One region of the Metabacillus litoralis genome, then DNA from elsewhere that is predicted to be linked to it. Evidence: riboswitches for the same ligand, from Rfam matches in the RefSeq annotation. Region 1 holds a riboswitch; each other region holds the start of a gene.
What was found. A riboswitch is a leader RNA that binds a small molecule or an ion and turns the genes downstream of it on or off. The one in region 1 is predicted to bind cobalamin.
Positions count from the first base shown of each region.

Region 1 (4,258 bases):
TTCAATTGCAGAAACATCCGAAAATCTAAAAGTAATGGCTAGAACAATATAGAGTGATGTTTAAGACCAATGGTAATCCATTGGTCTATTTTGATGCACTTCAATTCCAAAGAATAGTATATCAATAAAACAAAACACAAAATATCTTTATCTATTTAATCATTTTCTTAATTTGATTGACAGAAAAAACTAGATTGGTATAATACTTTTGTACGAAAAAGCACAAAAGCGTTCAAGCTATAAAGGAGTATATCATGAATGATCAAATAAAAACCTTTACCTTTCAACAATCGTTACTAGTTTTGTTACTAGTATTAGCAACGATATTTGCCAGTTTATTTGTATTAAAAACAGAACCACATATTGCCTTACTTGTTTGTTTAGTTCTAATCTCAATCATTGGCTTACTTCATAAATTCAAATGGAAAGAATTAGAGACAGGTATTGTCCAAGGAATACAAAATGGAATTCAACCTATTATTATATTGGCACTTATAGGTGTATTAATTGGTGCTTGGATGAGTAGTGGGACAATTCCAACAGTTATGGTTTATGCTTTAACTGTTATTAATCCAGAATACTTATTAATGACCTCCCTTTTTTCATGTATGGTCATTTCAAGTTTAGTAGGAAGCTCCTTTACAACAGTTAGTACAATTGGTGTTGCTTTAATGGGAGCAGGTATGGCAGCAGGCTTACCAATTGAATGGGTTGCTGGAGCTATCATTTCAGGCGCATGCTTTGGTGACAAAATGTCTCCAATGTCCGATACAACAAACTTCGCTTCTGGTGTTTCATCTGTAGATTTGTTTACTCATATAAGACATATGACATTCACTACTTTACCTAGCATTCTAATTGCAGCCGTGATCTTTTTTATTTTAGGTCGGGTCACACCTATTGACTTTACGTCAATAGATGACATGAAAAACATGATAACTATTATAGAATCTCAAGTTAACATTAGCATCATCACATTGTTTTCACCTCTTATAGTCATTATTCTCGCTATAAAAAGAGTTGCAGTTATCCCATCTTTAGTGATTGGTATTATAACAGCAGGAATAACAGCCATCGTTTTTCAAGGATTAATGCTGAATGAATTTCTAACAGTTTTACAAAATGGAACTTCTTATTCTATAGAAAATGAACAGGTTAGTAATATGCTAAACCGGGGTGGCCTACAATCAATGATGTGGTCCATCTCACTTATCTTAATTGCCTTTGCCTTCGGTGGATTACTTAATGCATTACGCATTATCCCTACACTATTAAATGGATTAATTGACCGTATACAATCAAAGGGACAGCTTATTTTATCAACTGCCGCTTCATCGTTTGGCGTAAACCTATTAACCGGTGAACAATACTTATCAATTCTTATCCCAGGTCAATCATTTAAAGGTCTTTACGATAAAATCAAGCTTGACCGCAAATATTTATCACGAACACTTGAAGATGCCGGAACATTACTTAATCCCTTAATTCCATGGGGAGTTAGTGGAGCTTTCTTCGCTCAAACACTTGGTGTACCCGTTTTAGCATTTTTACCATTTGCGTTCTTTTTATATCTCTCACCAATATTAACAGTTATATATGGATTTTTTAGTAAACGTGTATAAAGAAAGGGGCTGTCATTATTTTGACAGCCCCCTTTCCTTTACAAGTTTCTATCAAACTAGATAATTTTCGACAAACGAAAACAATTGGTTGATTATTTTGTATATGTGCTATATCATGGAAATATATCTAATTATAACTATATATTGATTTATCAACCAAAACATAAAACTATATATTGTATTTTACAAGATTCAGGTGCCAATTAAGGCTGAAAAGGGAATCTGGTGCAATTCCAGAACTGTCCCCGCAACTGTAAATGTGACGAATTGAGAAATCCACTGTACATATTAGGTATGGGAAGGACTCATAGTAGGACGAGCATAAGTCAGGAGACCTACCTATATCTTGTGGAAGTTTCAATTTCTTCGGGGACTGAGAAGGTGAGACGATAGCTGATCATTGAGGCTCTTTTTGCCTTGAACTCTCCTCTGTCGTTTTATCTCTCTCCCTGTGTTACTAATTCAACAGATGGAGGAATATTTTATGAGCATCGCAACATCAACATCCCCTATTATTTATAACAACAAAAACGACCAGGAAGCATTTGACATATCCAAATTAACTTCATACATTGAAAGCATTCATCAAAACTTCCCTTCTTTACATATAGATGACTACTTAACACGAATCCAAAACACGATCGTACAAAGAGAGTCTTATACTACAGATCAACTTACTAATTTACTCATTCTAGAAGGCTTGTCAAATATAAATGAACAAGAGCCAGAATGGACATACTTTTGTGCGCAAATCTACTTATCAAAACTGTATAAAGAAGCTGCAGAAAACAGAGGTTATGATAAAAAGCAAAAATATGGAGATTTTTATGATTTAGTGAACACTCTCGTTTCAAAAGGACTCTATAGCTCTAAGCTTCTTGAACAATATTCTCAAAGTGAACTTTCACAAATTGGTTCCTTTATTAAGCCGGAAAATGATAACCTCTTTACATATATTGGCCTAAGAACATTAGCAGATCGTTATTTAACACGTGATTTTAGTAAACAAACATATGAACTGCCTCAAGAGCGTTTTATTATTATTGCAATGACATTAATGGCAAATGAAAACAAAGATCATCGTCTTGAGCTTATAAAACAGGCGTATTGGGCAATGAGCAACCTTTATATGACCGTTGCAACACCTACTTTATCAAATGCAGGAAAACCTGTTGGTCAATTATCGAGTTGTTTTATTGATACAATCGATGATAGTTTACAAGGAATTTTTGATAGTAACACTGATATTGCCAATCTTTCAAAATCTGGTGGAGGTGTTGGTGCATATCTAGGAAAAATTCGAAGCCGTGGTAGTGATATCCGCGGGTTCAAAGGCGTGTCTTCTGGTGTTATTCCATGGATGAAGCAGCTTAACAACACTGCTGTTAGCGTTGATCAATTAGGTCAGCGTAAGGGAGCCATCGCTGTTTACTTGGATGTGTGGCATAAAGATATCTTTTCATTTCTTGATTCTAAGCTGAACAATGGTGATGAAAGAATGCGGACACATGACTTATTTACTGGTGTGTGTATTCCTGATGTATTTATGGAGCAGGTTGAAGCACGTGGTGATTGGTACCTATTTGATCCCCATGAAGTTCGTAAAGTAATGGGCTTTAGCATCGAAGATTATTATGATGAACAAAAAGGACAAGGAAGCTTCAGAGAACGCTATTGGGAATGTGTTCAAAATGAACAGTTATCTAAGGAAAAGGTCCCTGCGATTGATATTATGAAGCGAATTATGATCAGTCAGTTAGAGGCTGGTACGCCATATATGTTCTATCGAGATGAGGTAAACCGCAAGAATGCCAACTCACACCAAGGAATGATTTATTGCAGCAATTTGTGCACAGAAATCACACAGAATCAAAGTCCTACAACAGTTGAAGAGCAATTCACTGAGGATGGAAAAATCATTACAGTAAAAACACCAGGTGATTTTGTTGTATGTAACCTTTCCTCTATTAACCTTGCAAAAGCTGTTACAAATGATGTTTTAGAAAAACTTATTCCTATCCAAGTAAGAATGCTGGACAATGTTATTGATCTTAATACCATTCCTGTTCTTCAAGCTAGATTAACAAATGAAAAATATAGAGCAATTGGTTTAGGAACATTCGGCTGGCATCATCTTCTTGCCCTAAAGCAATTAAAATGGGAAAACGAGGAAGCTGTTTCCTACGCGGACAAGCTATATGAAAGAATTTCTTATCTAACGATTCAAGCTAGCATGGAGCTTTCAAAAGACAAAGGCGCTTATCCTGTATATAAAGGCTCCGACTGGGAAACAGGCTCCTACTTCGATAAAAGAGGCTATTCCTCAAATAATAGTGATTTAGATTGGGATACTCTAAAGGAAGATGTTCAAAGTCATGGAATACGTAACAGCTATTTAATGGCAGTTGCGCCAAATGCATCAACTTCAATTATTGCAGGCAGTACAGCGAGTATTGATCCAATATTCCAAAAGGTTTACTCAGAAGAGAAGAAAGATTATAAGATTCCAGTTACTGTTCCAGATTTGAATTCTGAAACAACTTGGTATTATAAATCGGCCTATTTTATTGATCAAAAATGGAGCATCAAACAAAATGCTGCAAGACAGCAACATATTGATCAATCCATTTCCTTTA
Region 1 covers NZ_CP033043.1:4,852,237-4,856,494, reverse strand. The annotation lists gene D9842_RS23795 (globin-coupled sensor protein) at 1-52, shown strand, start outside; gene nhaC (Na+/H+ antiporter NhaC) at 255-1,622, shown strand; cobalamin riboswitch at 1,800-1,979, shown strand; gene D9842_RS23785 (ribonucleoside-diphosphate reductase subunit alpha) at 2,107-4,258, shown strand, end outside.

Region 2 (4,258 bases), 1.6 Mb from region 1:
AGATGGACATGTTGGTATTTATGTAGGTGGCGGTAAATTCATTGGTTCTCAAAGCTCGACTGGTGTTGCAATCGCTAATATGTCTAGTGGTTACTGGGCACAAAAATTTAATGGTCGCGTTATGCGTGTGAATTTATAATAGAAACAGAAAGGCTGGCATTTAGGTGTCAGCCTTTCTTATTTATGTTATTCCCGAAATTCTCTTTTTAAAACTTTTTTATTAAACTTATTGCATATCGACGGAAGATAGTATAATATATAAAACGTAACTGTTACGATTTGTTTTTTGTGTTTTTTTCTGATAAGTTACATAAAATTATAAATTATAAATCGTAATCATTTTGTTTTGTGTAGGAGGATGACATGGAAAATAGAAAGATACCAGTAACGGTCTTAAGTGGCTATTTAGGTGCTGGAAAAACGACATTATTAAATCACCTCTTAAGTAACAAAGATAATAGGAGAATAGCCGTTATAGTTAATGATATGAGTGAAGTGAATATTGATGCCTTACTTATTAAACAAGGTGGATTTTCCCGTACGGAGGAGAATCTTGTTGAGCTTCAGAATGGCTGTATATGCTGTACACTGAGAGAAGACCTCATTATAGAGGTGAAAAAATTAGTGAAACAAGGGCATTTAGATTATCTGGTTATTGAATCATCCGGTATTTCTGAGCCTATTCCTGTAGCCCAGACATTCACATATATAGATGAAGAATTAGGGACAAACTTAACTGAAATATGTGAACTAGATGCAATGGTAACTGTTGTAGATGCTTATCGGTTTTGGCTTGACTATTCCTCTGGGGAGAGTCTGCTTGACCGTAACGAAGCAATAGATCCAACAGATACAAGGGAGGTAGTAGATTTGTTAATTGATCAAATAGAATTTGCTAACATTCTTGTATTAAACAAATTAGATTTAGTAGAGCGAGAAGATATAGATGAATTAAAAGCGGTTCTCCATAAATTGAATCCTGATGCCACAATCATTGAATCTATTTTTTCAAAGGTACCAATCACAAGAATTTTAGATACGAACCTTTTTGATTTCGAACAAGCTAGCCAATCCGCAGGGTGGATACAAGAGCTTATGCACGAACATATACCTGAAACAGAGGAATACGGAATCACCTCTTTTGTATATAAGAGGAAAATACCGTTTCATCCTGAAAGGTTTATGACTTGGCTTGAAAATTGGCCTGTCGACGTCGTTAGGGCTAAGGGGTTTTTCTGGCTTGCTTCACGTAATGATATAACAGGACTTCTCTCACAGGCTGGTCCCTCTATTATCATTCAGGGAGCAGGAAATTGGATTGCTTCTTATTCAAAGGCAGAGCAGGATCAATTTTTAAAAGAAGAACCTGAGTTATTAGCAAAGTGGGATAACACATACGGTGATCGATTAACAGAGCTTGTTATGATTGGGATCGGCATGAACCGTGAATTGATTGAAAAAGCTCTAGATGAATGCTTATTAACAAACGATGAAATGAAACAGGATTGGTCTTCTTTTAACGATCCTCTTCCAGCTTTTACTGCAGAAAATTAATTTTATTTTTCCAAGGAGGAAATCTTAATGAGAGTAAAAATTACATTAGCATGTACAGAAACTGGTGATCGGAATTATATTACAACAAAAAATAAGCGTAATAACCCCGATCGAATTGAACTTAAAAAATATTGCCCACGATTAAAGAAATATACAGTGCATAGAGAAACAAAATAAGCGAAAAAGTCATGATCATGATTCAAAGATCATGGCTTTTTCTTTTTGAGTCAACCAGGGAATAAATAACGCTATATTATATGAATGAAAGGAAAAATGGATTTTTTGTAGTTTCTACCATATATATGCAGACTCCTACATATATTGACACCATTTTCATACTAGACTATGATTAAAACAGTTAAAATGAATATGATAAAAATAGGTTGGTAGTATTATCCTATCATGAAAAGGGAAGTCTGGTGAAAGTCCGGCGCGGTCCCGCCACTGTAAATGAGAGTCTTTACAAATTTGCCACTGTCTATAAGATGGGAAGGCTGTGAGGATGTTGATCATAAGTCAGGAGACCTGCCTATTTTTTTACCTCGTACTACGCGGATAGGAGGGTGTTAAGAAAAGACATTTTTTTCTTAACGACTGCAATCCTCTTACATAGAGGCTTTTTTTTTGCCTCAATAAATTTTTATAGATAGGAGAGAACACGTTGTTCAACAAAGTAAAGCATATTATATTATCTGTCCTTTTCGTTTCTACCTTATTCGTTAGCACCTTTCAGACAACTGTATTTGCTGCAGAAGGGGAAACAATATCAGTTGTTGGGAATAACAATGAACTATTACTAGATGAAACAAACTATACATTTGCAGAGGATACAACTGCATTTGATGTACTTGTTCAAGCTGTTGGCGAGAGCCAGATTGAGTATACTGAAGGGGAATATGGAGTTTTTATCACAGGTATTAACGGATTAAAAGCAACCGACCCATATTATTGGGCATTTTATGTTAATGGTGTTCAAGCACAAGTTGGCGCAGACAGTTATGTTGTACAAGAGGGTGACGAGATAAGCTTTCGTTATACTGATTGGACAAAGCCTTCTGAAAATAGCGTGTCACTGCAAATAGTTGGTAATAAAGATCATGTGATTTTACCTGAGCCTTCATCAATTGCGTTCATTGATCAACCAACTGCATTTGATTTATTAAAGATTGGTTACGGACAAGAAAACATCGAATATGAAACATCTGAATATGGCGTGATGATTACAAGTATCGGAGGATTAGCTGCTGAAGGTACTTATTATTGGGCATTTTATGTCAATGATGAGATGGCATCAGTTGGAGTTGACAGTTACAAGCTTCAAAAAGCTGATAAAGTAACATTAAAATATGAATCTTGGGAAACACCGGCAGAAGAACCTACAGAGGAAGAGCAGCAACCTGAAGAGGAACAACAGCCAGTTGAGAAATTTGATCAAGCTGCCCTTAATAATGCAATAAATGCAGCGAGTCAATATGTTTTAAAACAAGAGGTTGGAGACTGGCAGGCAGTGGCTTTGAAAAAGGCAGGAAAAACATTGCCGGCTAGCTATCTAGCAAACTTGAAAAAACAATTAACCGAACGTCAAGGAAGTTTTTCAAAAATTACAGATTATGAGCGACTAACATTGGGTGCTTTAGCAGCAGGTGAAGATCCAACAAATATCGAAGGGTATAATCTTGTTCAAGCTATCTATAATGGAAATGTAACAAAGCAGGGATTAAATGGGGTAGCTTATGCCCTTATTGCATTAGATAGTGCTAACTTTGAAGTTCCATCTTCAGCTAAATGGACGCGAGAAGCATTGGTCAATGAATTGCTGAAGAACCAAAACGATGATGGTGGCTGGACATGGAGTGGTGAAGCAACGAGTGACAGTGATACAACGGCTATGGTATTAACTGCACTTGCTCCATATGTTGAATCAAACGCGGATGTGAAGAGTGCCGTAGATGAAGCTGTAAAATATCTATCAGCTCAATACAAAAATTCAAAAATTGATAACAGCTCAACAGCTGCACAACTAGTTATTGCGCTATCGGCATTATCAATTGATTCACATAGTAGTCTGTTCTCAAAAGACGGTGTTAGTTTAATCGACTTTTTGCTTTCCTACCAAAATAATGATGGTGGCTTTGATTGGCAAGGTGGAGACACTAGTGACTCATTTACAACAGATCAAGGCTATAGAGGAATTGTTGCGTATCAATTATTTTTAAATGGAAAAGGATCTTTATATAGCCTAAATCTTGAAAAGAAAAACACAGAGACTCCTGCTGACAACAATGAAACTCCTGTTGTAGTGAAGGACGATGTTGATAAAGATACATCTGAAAATATTAGTACGACTAAAAATGATCAACCAGAAAAAACGAAAGGTTATCCTCTACCAAATACTGCTACCCAAAGCTATAACATGGCATTAATTGGTCTTGCTTTACTTATTATAGGAATAACTAGTTTGTATGTTAGAAAAAGACAACAACAATAACGAAATGAAATATAACGAAATGAAATGCCCTCTCCATTTGGAGGGGCGTTTCCCATTTATGGATGATCGTATTAGAAAAACAATTGGAGGTGTAACGCTTTGTCAAAAATGAAAACCTTTCTGCTGATCGTGTTCTCAACAATTTTATTCTTTACTGCAGCATGTGAAAAAGACGAAGTATCACCGGTATTAAATGAAGAAGCAAGTGAGGAAACG
Region 2 covers NZ_CP033043.1:3,239,720-3,243,977, reverse strand. The annotation lists gene D9842_RS16185 (coiled-coil domain-containing protein) at 1-139, shown strand, start outside; gene D9842_RS16180 (GTP-binding protein) at 364-1,554, shown strand; gene rpmG (50S ribosomal protein L33) at 1,582-1,731, shown strand; cobalamin riboswitch at 1,918-2,101, shown strand; gene D9842_RS16170 (DUF4430 domain-containing protein) at 2,216-4,042, shown strand; gene D9842_RS16165 (DUF4430 domain-containing protein) at 4,151-4,258, shown strand, end outside.
Region 2: another riboswitch for cobalamin. It lies ahead of D9842_RS16170 (DUF4430 domain-containing protein); the one in region 1 lies ahead of D9842_RS23785 (ribonucleoside-diphosphate reductase subunit alpha).

Region 3 (4,258 bases), 1.6 Mb from region 1:
ATCCATGATATTGATGTTGGCTATCAAGATGTCTTCAAATTCAACTCTTCTTATTATGTCATAGTTTTTCTTAGTGTCAACGCTATTTTCTGTGTATACGCGTAATAGAGCTAACGATCTTTCGGGCTCTTTACATAACCTATTCCATCTAGGGAAAAGTAAAATGAAAAGAAATGGGGGATAATCAAATGGGAATAAAAGACATATTACAACTAGAAAAGCCGCTACTTATCCTTCTTTTTGGTGTTTTACTTTCACATTTAGGAACATATTTGGTTACACCGATGCTTCCCATTATTTTAAAAACAGATGCAGGTTTATCCATTGGCCAAATTGGAATTGTGTTAGCTAGTATTGCCATTGCTTTTCAGGTCGGGAGTGTGGCCGGAGGAGTTTTAGCTGATCGTATTGGTCGCGGATTTACGATAGGACTTGGAGCTTTGATTGCTGCTTGTGGACTTATTGGGTTTGGTTTATTCACGCAGTTTTCTCTTTTGATAGTGACTGCTATTACGATGGGATTTGGTACTGGATTAAATGCTCCTTCAACAAAAGCAGCCATCGCAGCTTTTGCTTCTTCTGAGAACCTGACAACAGCTTTTTCGATAAGAGGCATAGCTGCAAATATTGGGACAGGCTCGGCTGGATTAATTGTTTTTTTCCTTTTAACAGGAGCATCTAAAATGATCTTTTGGATTGCTGGTGGAATTTATATCCTTTTAGCACTACAAAGCTGGATTTTTCTCCCAAAGGGTTGCGGTGATGTGCCATGTGAGGGAATTCCTAAGGGAGCTTACAAACAGGCATTTCAAAACAAACCCTTTATGGTATTTAGCTTTGTAACGATTTTTATATGGGCTTTATATGCACAGCTATCACTTGCATTACCACTTAGAGCAACAGTTATTTTACCGGAGCCTAAAAATGTTGCGTTGATTTGGACAATTAATAGCTTAATTGTTATCTCATTACAAGGGTTGATTACAAAGCGAATTATTAGGAAAGTAGAGCCTCTAACTGCATTAGGTTTAGGGATTCTCTTCATAACGATTGGAATTGCCTCGTTATTTTTTGCACAATCCTTTTTCCATTTGATCCTTAGTGGAGGAGTCTTTGTTATTGGTGAAATGATGATTCTTCCTACAATAGACAGCACCATCTCACAATTGTCAAAAGGAGAATTAATCGGGTTGTTTTTTGCTTTATCAAATGTTGTTTACGGTTTAGGAGAAGCTGGTGGAAAATCAGCTGGTGGAAGAATTCTTGGAGTAGGAGAAAATACTTTAACACCTGTTTTCATATACACCACCTTAGGACTTGTACTAATAGTAGTTGTTACTTTTCTTAAAAAATGGAAGCCACTTAGACAATCGTTACAACAGGCTTCTTCAAAAGAAAACAAGCCTAAGGATGCACCCAGACTTCCAAGTGAACCTGGACAACATCGAACACATCCTGTAAACAGATGGGAACCAGAAGTGTTTTTTAGAAAAAAGCCACGAACAGAATGATGATATCAGATGCATAATCAAAATATTTTAGGTGAAAATCTTATTATAAAACAAAAGGAGGTTAGAAGCATGAGCGTTTATGAAAACTTTCCAGTCGCAAACTTAGATAGTGACCAATTAAACAAAATCATGAGTTTAGAAAAAGAATTAAGAAATGAAACAAACGAAAATATTGTGTTAATAGCATATGATGAAAAAGATGAAGGAATGGAATAAGTCACCATTTTTATTGTAACTTTTGTCACTTTATCCAACAATATGTTGAAATATCATTTTGCTTGCTTTAATATAATACCTATCAATTGATACCAACTTAAAATAGTATACGCTGTAAATTAAGATGCCGCTAAAGGCTTAATAGGGAATTCGGTGAAAATCCGGAACTGTCCCCGCAACTGTAAGTGTCGACGAAATAAGCAATCCACTGTATTGAAGCTTTGTTAAAAGTGATATATGGGAAGGGGCTTAAAGTAGAGTGAATCACAAGTCAGGAGACCTGTCTTAATTTATCAAGTTTCAGTTTCTTCGGGAGGTGAGAAGGTGAGACGAATGCAACCATATGAAATTTATTGGATTGCTTTCGTATTCCCTTTTCATCCGCTCAGTAAAGATCTGAGCGGATTTTTTTGTACTATCAAAAAGTATAAGATCTTATTCTTGAGTAAAATCTTTTGCATTTAACTTGGAGATTGTTTTTTAAAAAGACATATTTTAAGAGACAACCTAATACGTTTAGATGAGTAAACTAAATAGAGTTTAAGATTAGGTGCACTTCAGATATATGTAGTGCTTAAAAGGGAAGTCGGTGAAAATCCGACACGGTACCCGCCACTGTTATGGGAAGCCTTATAACATGATGTCACTGAATGCAACCGGGAAGACGTTATAAAGCTATGAACCTAAGTCAGGAGACCTGCCTAACTTTTAATACTGATACCTACGGGCATATAGGTAGACGTGTAGTAGAAAATGCTAGTCATTTGCCATTTTTTAATGCACCTCTGCCTATATAGAGGTGCATTTTTTATTTGAAAAAATTTTAATAGACTGGAAGTGTTAAGATGACGACTTGGAATCTTACAGAAACAAAGCACCATGTACTCATTTGTAACGGAAGCAGCTGTATGAGAAAAGGTGGAGAAGAAGCAACCCAGGCAATAAGAGAAGAAATCACAAACTTAGATTTGGATGCAAGCATTCATACAACAAGAACTCGTTGTAATGGTAGATGCAAAGATGCTTGTGTAATGGTGGTTTATCCGGAGGGAGTTTGGTATAAAGCTGCAACTCCAGAAATAGCTAAGAAGATTGTTCATGATCACTTAGTTGGTGGAAATGTGGTAGAAGACAGTGTGATCTACACATATGATAAAGACCATTTTTCCGCACCTGAAAATTCAGAATCGATTACAGGAATAGCTAAACCGCAGAAGAGTAACGTTTAATCGTTATTCATTTTGGAAGGAGGAATTTACTTGCTAGGAAAATTACTTGTGATCGGATTTGGCCCAGGAAGCTTTGAACATATGACAAAAAGGGCTCAAGATGCGATTCAAGAAAGTGACTGTATCATTGGATACAAAACATATGTTGAATTGATTCAGGACCTTTTAACAGATCAAGAGATTATTAGTACAGGAATGTCAGAGGAAGTAAGCCGTGCCCAAGCAGCTGTAAAACTTGCAGAAGAGGGCAAAACAGTCGCGGTCATATCAAGTGGTGATGCCGGAGTGTATGGAATGGCCGGACTAGTTTATGAAGTTTTAATTGAAAAAGGTTGGTCAGAAGAAACAGGTGTGAGTGTTGAAGTCATTCCGGGTGTTTCGGCTATTAATTCATGTGCATCGCTTTTAGGTGCTCCGATTATGCATGATGCATGCACAATCAGCCTCAGTGACCATTTAACTCCTTGGGAATTGATTGAAAAGCGTATTGATGCAGCTGCTCAGGCTGATTTTGTTATTACTCTTTATAATCCTAAAAGTGGTCGCCGAACAAGACAAATACAAGAGGCGCAACGGATTTTATTAAGTTATCGTTCACCATTAACACCAGTTGGACTTGTAAAAAGTGCGTATCGTGACAGACAGCATATCGTTATTACAGATCTTGAGCATATGCTTGATTATGATATCGGAATGCTTACAACGGTTGTGATTGGAAATTCATCAACATTTTTATATGACAATAAAATGATTACGCCAAGAGGTTATCAACGTAAGTATACGTTAAATACAACTGAGCAGAGATTAAAGCCACATGAGCGTCTTCGACATGAAAACGAACCATGGGCATTACATAAAGGTATTAACGATATGCCACCAACTAAAAAAGCAAAAGCAACGAAAGAAAAAGATAGTTCTTTGCAACTTGCGTTAGAAGCGTTGCAAAAAGTTAAGGGTAATACAGCTTCTTCCATTAACGAAGAAAAGGCTCAAATTTCTGTAAACAACCCGATTACATCGATTTTTGAATTAGCCGTCAGCCCTGGTATTGCAAATAAAAAATTCACTCCAAAACAGATGATGACTCTTGCAGAAGTGACAGGGGACGATGGTTCAATGGAGTATACACCACATCATCAAATTCTGTTACGAATACCTACTAGTGAACCGGAAGTGATCACCGAAAAACTTAAAGATGTTGGATTTCTATTAGAACCAATTGGTGATGTTTTTCAAATCAAGGCTTGTGATTTTTGTGAAGGAGAAAAGAAAGATTCCATTCCATATGCAGAGGAGCTTCAT
Region 3 covers NZ_CP033043.1:1,231,127-1,235,384, forward strand. The annotation lists gene D9842_RS05865 (MFS transporter) at 189-1,511, shown strand; gene D9842_RS25690 (hypothetical protein) at 1,581-1,727, shown strand; cobalamin riboswitch at 1,833-2,029, shown strand; cobalamin riboswitch at 2,259-2,446, shown strand; gene D9842_RS05870 ((2Fe-2S) ferredoxin domain-containing protein) at 2,573-2,956, shown strand; gene cobJ (precorrin-3B C(17)-methyltransferase) at 3,038-4,258, shown strand, end outside.
Region 3: another riboswitch for cobalamin. It lies ahead of D9842_RS05870 ((2Fe-2S) ferredoxin domain-containing protein); the one in region 1 lies ahead of D9842_RS23785 (ribonucleoside-diphosphate reductase subunit alpha).